DNA from 2 places in the Serratia marcescens subsp. marcescens ATCC 13880 genome. Region 2 is predicted to be linked to the other one. Evidence: riboswitches for the same ligand, from Rfam matches in the RefSeq annotation. Region 2 holds a riboswitch; the other holds the start of a gene.

Region 1 (3,403 bases), 1.3 Mb from region 2:
TTGTCGCTGTAAGGGCCAAAAATCAGCTGGCCGACGCCCAGGCCGAGCAGCCCGGCGGTCAGACTGAGCTGCGCGGCGGCGGTAGAGGTATTCAGCTCGCCCGCCATTTCCGGCAGGGCGGGCAGATAGAGATCGGTGCACAGCGGCCCCAGCGCGGCCAGCAGGCCAAGCACGACGGCGTACACCAGACGTTGTCTGGCTAAGTGTTTGGTCATGGGAGATTAAGATTTCCTGAACAGGTGAGAAATGGCCTGCTGATACAGATCGCGCAGCAGGGACGCATCGGCTTTTTGCGTGGTAAGGATACGGTAACCGGTGCCTTCGCTCATGACGGCGATAAACTCCACCCGCGCGGCGATCTCCTCCGCGCTGAAATGGGGATACAGCCGCTGCAGATTGTGGCACACGTGGCGAAACAGCCGCGCTTCCGCATCGCTGAGCATTTTGGCCACCACCGGGTTGCGCGTGGCCTCGGCGGTCACTTCCAGCATCAGCATGTGATCGGTTTCGCTCTCGCCCGGCTGCTGAAACAGCGTGCGCGCCGCCAACGTGCCGGCGATCAGGTTGATGTGATCGCCAAGGTTTTCCAGCCGCTGCATCTTGTTGGTGATGATGCGGTTGACGATCTCTTCGATAATCGCGTCTTTATTGGCGAAATAGCGATAGATTTGCCCGACGCTGAGCTGCGAGCCCTGGGCGATCTCCGCCATGCTGGCGGCGTGGAAGCCGTGGCGGCGAAAGCTGGTTTTCGCCGCTTCGACGATCTGATCGCGGCGAGCCTGCACTTTGGCCTGTTTACTGTCGTTGGGGGGGAGCATCTGCCCGATCCTTTGCTACGCGTGAGCCGGGTTCACATTTTTGAGTGTGAACGTTCATTCTCAATTGTAGTGTAAACGGCCGGAAAGACGCAAGATGAACGCGTGCTGCGGGGAAAAGGCGCTTATGTGAACAGGTAGGATTTGATAAAGGCGGCGACGATCAGGACGCACAGCGCAACGGCAATCGCTTCGGCGGCGGTTTTCGGCAGGCTAAACATAGCGGTTTCTCATCCAGTCAGGGGTACTGGATGAGATTATGCGCATGCAAGATTAAGGAAACATTAAGGGCTTAGCGCCCGTTGAGCCACATCACCAGCATAAAGGCCAGCAGCGTCATCGCCAGCGAGCCGGCCAGGTTGAGCAGCATGTTGGCCAGCGCCCAGCCGAAGCGGCCATCCTGCATCAGGTATACCACCTCCAGCGAAAAGGTGGAGAAGGTGGTCAGGCCGCCGCAGAACCCGGTGGTGATCAGTAATTTCCAGGTGGGATCCAGATGCGTCATGCGGGTGAAAATCGCCATCGCCAGGCCGATGATAAAACCGCCGATCAGATTGACCATCAGCGTACCGAGCGGAATGTGGGCGTTCAGCGGATTCATTTTCATGCTTACCGCCCAGCGCAAAACGCTGCCGACGCCGCCGCCGATAAATACGGCCAGTAAAGAGCTCAACATGGGGCAACTACCTTTCAATCAGAGAAATTCACGAGGCTCGGAAAGGGACAGGCGTAACGCTACGCGCCTCTCTCCGAGAGGTTACGTAGACATCATCAGCCTGTGAAGGCGGTTAGGGAGGAATGTCATCTCCAGCGTGCCGCACGGCCTTTTTCGCCGCACCCGGTGGATGTTACACCTAACGCCGCCTATTTTGTAGTATCGACACTCTGCGAGGTAAAACGGATGGAAATCAGAACGGCGCGTCTGAGCGACCGGCACGCTATCGCTGAATTAATGACGGCGCTGGATTATCCCGGCACCGAGGCGTTTCTGACGCAGCGGATGCAGCAACTGTTGGCGCATCCGGATGAGGCGCTGCTGGTGGCGGCGGACGGGGAGCAGGTGTTGGGCGTGTTGTCGTTGCATTTTCTGCCGCAGCTGGCGTTGGCCGGCGACATTGGCCGCATCAGCTATTTTTGCGTCGACGATCGGGCGCGCGGCGCGGGCGTTGGGCGGCGGCTGCTGACGGAAGGCGAGGCGCTGGCGCACCGTCGCGGCTGCGATCGGCTGGAAGTCCATTGCCACAGCCGCCGCGAGCGGGCGCATGCGTTTTACCGGCGCGAAGGCTTTGTCGAAGCGCCGAAGTATTTTGCCAAGTTATTAAGTCAGTAAGTTACTCCCCTGGCGGCGCCGCCGTTTCCAGCCGGTTGCGGCCATTCTGCTTCGCCCGATAGAGCGCGCCGTCGGCCGCTTTCAGCCAGTCAAGATAGCCGCCCAGCGCGGGGTGGTAGTCAGCGATACCGGCGCTGATCTGCAGCCGCAGCTGCGGCGCCTCCTTGAAGCTGACCGCGTCCAGCCGCTGCTGGATGCGGCGCAGAACGATTCCCGCCTGTTCAGCACTGGTGTTCGGCAGCACTGCGCCAAACTCGTCGCCGCCGTAGCGCCCGACGATATCCACGTTGCGCATGCCGATCAGCAACTCTTCCGCCAACGCCGCCAGGGCCTCATCCCCCAAAGCATGGCCGAAGGTGTCGTTGATGGTTTTGAAGCGATCGATATCCATCAGAATCAGCGTGGCGTTATCCTGGTAGCGGCGGCAACTGTCGAACTGGCGATGCAGCAGGTGCTCCCAGTGGCGGCGGTTATATAAGCCGGTCAGCCCATCGCGGGTGCTGATGCGTTGCAACTCCTGTTTCTTTTCCGCCAGTCGTTTGGCGGTGCGGTAGGTCACCAGCCCAAGCAGCGTCGGATACAGGTAGATCATCGGCAGGCACAGATAGATTTGCAGCGCCGTGCTGTGCGGGTGAAACGGGAAGCCGAGCAGCGCGGCGGTGAGCATCGCCGTGGTCAGTTGAATGGCCAATCCTTTCGCAAACAGCGCTTTGCCGGCCGAAGCGATGTTGTTCATGCTCATCATCGATAGGATGACGATGGCGGGCAGCGCGTTGAACGCCATCATCGCCGCCCAGAAGCCGCCGAAGGCGGAGTCGATCAAGAGGTTGCGGATCTCGGCTTTGAACGGTTCTTTGGCGCGGCAGGCCAGGCGATAGGCGAGATGCGGCCAGAGAAAGCCGTGAAAGGCCAGCAATAGCCAGACCGCCGTGGGCGGAGCCAAGGGGTAGAGCGCGGCGCAAACGCAGATAAAGCCGAGCCCCAGACCGGCGACGCGGGGCAGATAGGTGCGTTTGGCGAAGCTGAGGCCGGATTTTCGGGCATCGAAAATGGGTGGTGCAATATACATCCGGCATCTCCCTGATAGGCATCACGGCAGCGTAGCATGCGGGTGATAAACTAAGAATAGTCTTGGATTCACGCCGCGGGGGCGCGTGGCATTCCTGCGACGGATCTCACTCTGTTACATGTTGCGGTTGTGCGAGCCGAAGGAAAGTCGCTAAATATTCGCAGGCAAGGTCAGTTTTTCTCGCTGTTC
Region 2 (3,403 bases):
CGTTGGCCCCCAATCGGCTCTTGTTCTCGCTGCCGTCCAGCGCGATCAGCCGGCGGTCAATCTCCTCTTGTTGGCGCACATCCACCCCGCGCAGCGCCTCATTGATCGCCGTTTTGACGCTGTGCACCGCCTCCAGTACGCCTTTACCGCCGTAACGGTGCGGATCGCCGTCGCGGTGTTCCACCGCCTCGCGTGAACCGGTGCTGGCGCCGGAGGGAACCGAAGCCCGTGCCACGACGCCCGCCGCAGTCATTTCAACTTCGACGGTCGGGTTGCCGCGCGAATCCAGGATCTCTCTGGCGGTTACGCTTTCAATCTCATAGCTCATGGGTAGTCACCTCATTCTAGGGAGTAGGCACATGCTTTATCAGCACGTCGATCGACAAATGGTTAATGAACTCGAAGCCGAAGGAGGCAAAGACGCCGAACGGACGGTTCTGATGGCCGAGCAGCAACAGATCGACCCCTTTGCGGGCAATCAGGGCTTCGACGTCTTTGAAGCGATGGATGCTGACAATTGCGCGCACCTCCAGGGGGATTGAGCAGTCTTCCACCAGACGGCTGAGCATGGCTTTGGCGGCGATCACCTCGCTGGACTGGCGATCTTTGGTCAGCGAATCGCTGAGGTAGTCCAGCTCGGCATAGTCGGCGCTGATGTGCGCCACGGTAATGCGCGTATTCATCTGCTGATTGAGGCGTTCGGCATGACGCAACAGCAGCCGGCCGTCGCGTTCATCCTGCACCAGCAGTAAAGCATGTTGGTAGAGCGGCATGACTTATCTCCCTGCGTTAGCGATCTGGCGGGTTAACCACGGTAAAACCTCTTTTTTCCGGCTCGTCATGCCGGGCAGCGACACCTGACGAATGTCGAGCACCCGGTTCGGCGAGAAATACAGGGTGGAGCGACGGCAGGTGATATCGGTGACCAATAGCGCGGCCATCGCCAGCCCGGCTTCCTGCTTCGCGTGTTCAAGCGCTTGTTGCAGCGCGGGCAACAGCGGATCGATGTCGCTCATGGCCCGCACTTCTATCTGCGACAGCAGCAGCGAGACGCTATGGATGCGATAATTCTTGGCGTCGCGCTGCAGCAACTGCGCGGCGGATTGCCCCGAAAGATCGGTTTTGGCGGCCAGCAGCCCGGCGGTGAAGGCGTCATAGTCAACGTGAGAAATTGCGCGCAACCGCGAGACCGCCAGCCGATCCTGTTCGGTGGTGGTCGGCGCGCTCAGCGCGACGGTATCGCTCAAAATCGCGCCCAGCAGCAGCGTGGCCTGGGCGGAAGAAAGCGGCATCGGCCTTTCCGCCGCCAGGATCTGCAGGATCACGGTGGCGCAACAGCCGACGGCGCGAACCCAGACATCGGGCGGGTTGCGGGTGATTAACGTGCCCAGCCGGTGATGGTCGATAACGCCGACCACATCGCTGTCGGGCAATGAGGCCGGCCCTTGTTCGACGTCGGTAAAATCGACCAGCCAGACTTTACGGTCACGGAGATCGTCTTTCAGCAGCGGAGGCGCTTGTACGCCGGCGGCGGCCAGTATGTAGCGGGTTTCCGGCGTCAGTTCGCCAAGGCGGAAAGCGACGGCCGGTTTGCCGAGGTGATTGAGCCAGTCCGCGACCACCAGCGCGCTGCAGATGCTGTCGCTGTCGGGATTCTTATGGCCGAAAACGTACAGCGGCATTTCCCGCACGGTGAGATCAGGCTGGGGCGGAAAAGGGGTAAAACGTGAGATTTCATTCATAGCGACTCCTGACATACCTGCCTAAAAAATAAAGCGAAGTTGTATATCAGGCGTCATCATCCGGTTCGAGCGAACGCGGCGGTTGGGAAAGGTGGAACACCATCACCTTGTGAACGACTGTAGCGCAGCGCGGTGGCAAACGCAACGCCCGGCAAAGCTGGCGAGAATGCGCAATCGGATTGATACTGAGTGAGTCTATGATGGACAAGGATATTTGCCGCCAACCGACGAAAACGCTGAACGGACTCACGCCGGCTATGCCGGGGCCGTCGGTGACACATTGGGAGACAACATGCTCGAACCCTGCTTCCCCGAAAACGAAGCTGAACGCCTGTCGGTATTGAATTCGCTGAACGTGCTGGATTCAAACTCGGTGGAGAAACTGGATCGCATCACGCGGCTGGCGGCGAAATACTTCGGCGTGACCATCGCGCTGGTGTCATTGATCGACCGGGATCGCCAATGGTTTTTATCGCGTTACGGCCTGGATGCCCGGGAAACGCCGCGCAATATCTCATTTTGCGGCCATGCTATCTTGCAACGCGAAGCGCTGGTGGTGCCCGATACCGCCAACGATCCGCGCTTTTTTGATAATCCGCTGGTGATTGGCGGACCGCGGATCGGTTTCTACGTTGGGCAACCGCTGCTGTCGCTCGACGGGTTGCCGCTCGGCACCCTGTGCATTATCGACAGCCAGCCGCAGCCGTTTTCCCCGGAACAACTGGCCGACCTGCACGACTTCGCCGCCGTGGTGGAGGAGTATTTGCAGAGCATTGAACGCCACGTCTATACCGAAAACCTGAAGTCCAATCTGCAACGCTCGGAAGCCCTGTTCGAACAGACCTTCGCCCAGGCGGCGGTAGGGATGGCGCTGGTGTCGCTGCAGGGGTATTGGTTGCGGGTCAATCCGCGCATCTGCGAAATGTTGCGCTATTCCGAGCGCGAGCTGATGGATCGCACCTTTCAGGACATTACCTATCCGCTCGATCTCAACACCGATCTGGAAAAACTGCAGCAACTGCTGAGAAACGAGATCAGCACTTATTCGCTGGAGAAACGTTATTTCCGCGCCGACGGCTCGATCGTCTGGGTGCAGCTGACGGTGGCGTTAAACCGGCTGCCTAACGGCAAACCGGATCATTTCATCTCGGTTATCGTCGATATCAGCGAGCGCAAGGCGGCGGAGGCCGATCTGTTCGCTCTGCAACACGAGCTGGAACAACGCGTCGAAATCCGCACGCGGGAGCTGAACGTGGTCGTCAAGAAACTCAACGAAGAGATTGAAACCCGGGTGCTCGCCGAATATCAGCTCAGCGCGGAGAAGGAACGCCTGCGCGCCATTACCGACAATATGCCGGCGTTGATCAGCCAGATCGACGGCAATGAACGCTACCTGTTCGCCAACAGCGCCTACAAAACCTGGTTTGGCCTGGAAGAAAGCTGCCTCAGAGGAATGACGGTGCGCGATTTTATGGGGGAGAACGTTTATCAGATAGCGAAACCGATGATAGACAGGGCCCTGGCGGGGGAAATGGTGAGCTTTGAAAATGAGCTCCAGACCCAAAAGGGACTGCTGATGATCCACACCACGCTGGTGCCGTGCGAAACGCAGGGGTTTTACATTCTGTCCATGGACATTACCGAGTTGAAGCGGCTGCAGC

The links. A riboswitch is a leader RNA that binds a small molecule or an ion and turns the genes downstream of it on or off. The one in region 2 is predicted to bind fluoride.
Region 1: another riboswitch for fluoride. It lies ahead of crcB (fluoride efflux transporter CrcB); the one in region 2 lies ahead of J0F90_RS12080 (DHHA2 domain-containing protein).

What each region holds. Positions count from the first base shown of each region.
Region 1 is NZ_CP071238.1:1,199,097-1,202,499, forward strand. Features, by position in the region: gene J0F90_RS05580 (multidrug effflux MFS transporter) at 1-215, opposite strand, end outside; gene J0F90_RS05585 (TetR/AcrR family transcriptional regulator) at 222-818, opposite strand; gene crcB (fluoride efflux transporter CrcB) at 1,108-1,491, opposite strand; fluoride riboswitch at 1,571-1,633, opposite strand; gene J0F90_RS05595 (GNAT family N-acetyltransferase) at 1,717-2,145, shown strand; gene J0F90_RS05600 (diguanylate cyclase) at 2,147-3,214, opposite strand.
Region 2 is NZ_CP071238.1:2,515,944-2,519,346, forward strand. Features, by position in the region: gene eno (phosphopyruvate hydratase) at 1-328, opposite strand, end outside; gene J0F90_RS12075 (adenine nucleotide alpha hydrolase family protein) at 345-773, opposite strand; gene J0F90_RS12080 (DHHA2 domain-containing protein) at 777-1,742, opposite strand; fluoride riboswitch at 1,783-1,858, opposite strand; gene J0F90_RS12085 (diguanylate cyclase domain-containing protein) at 2,035-3,403, shown strand, end outside.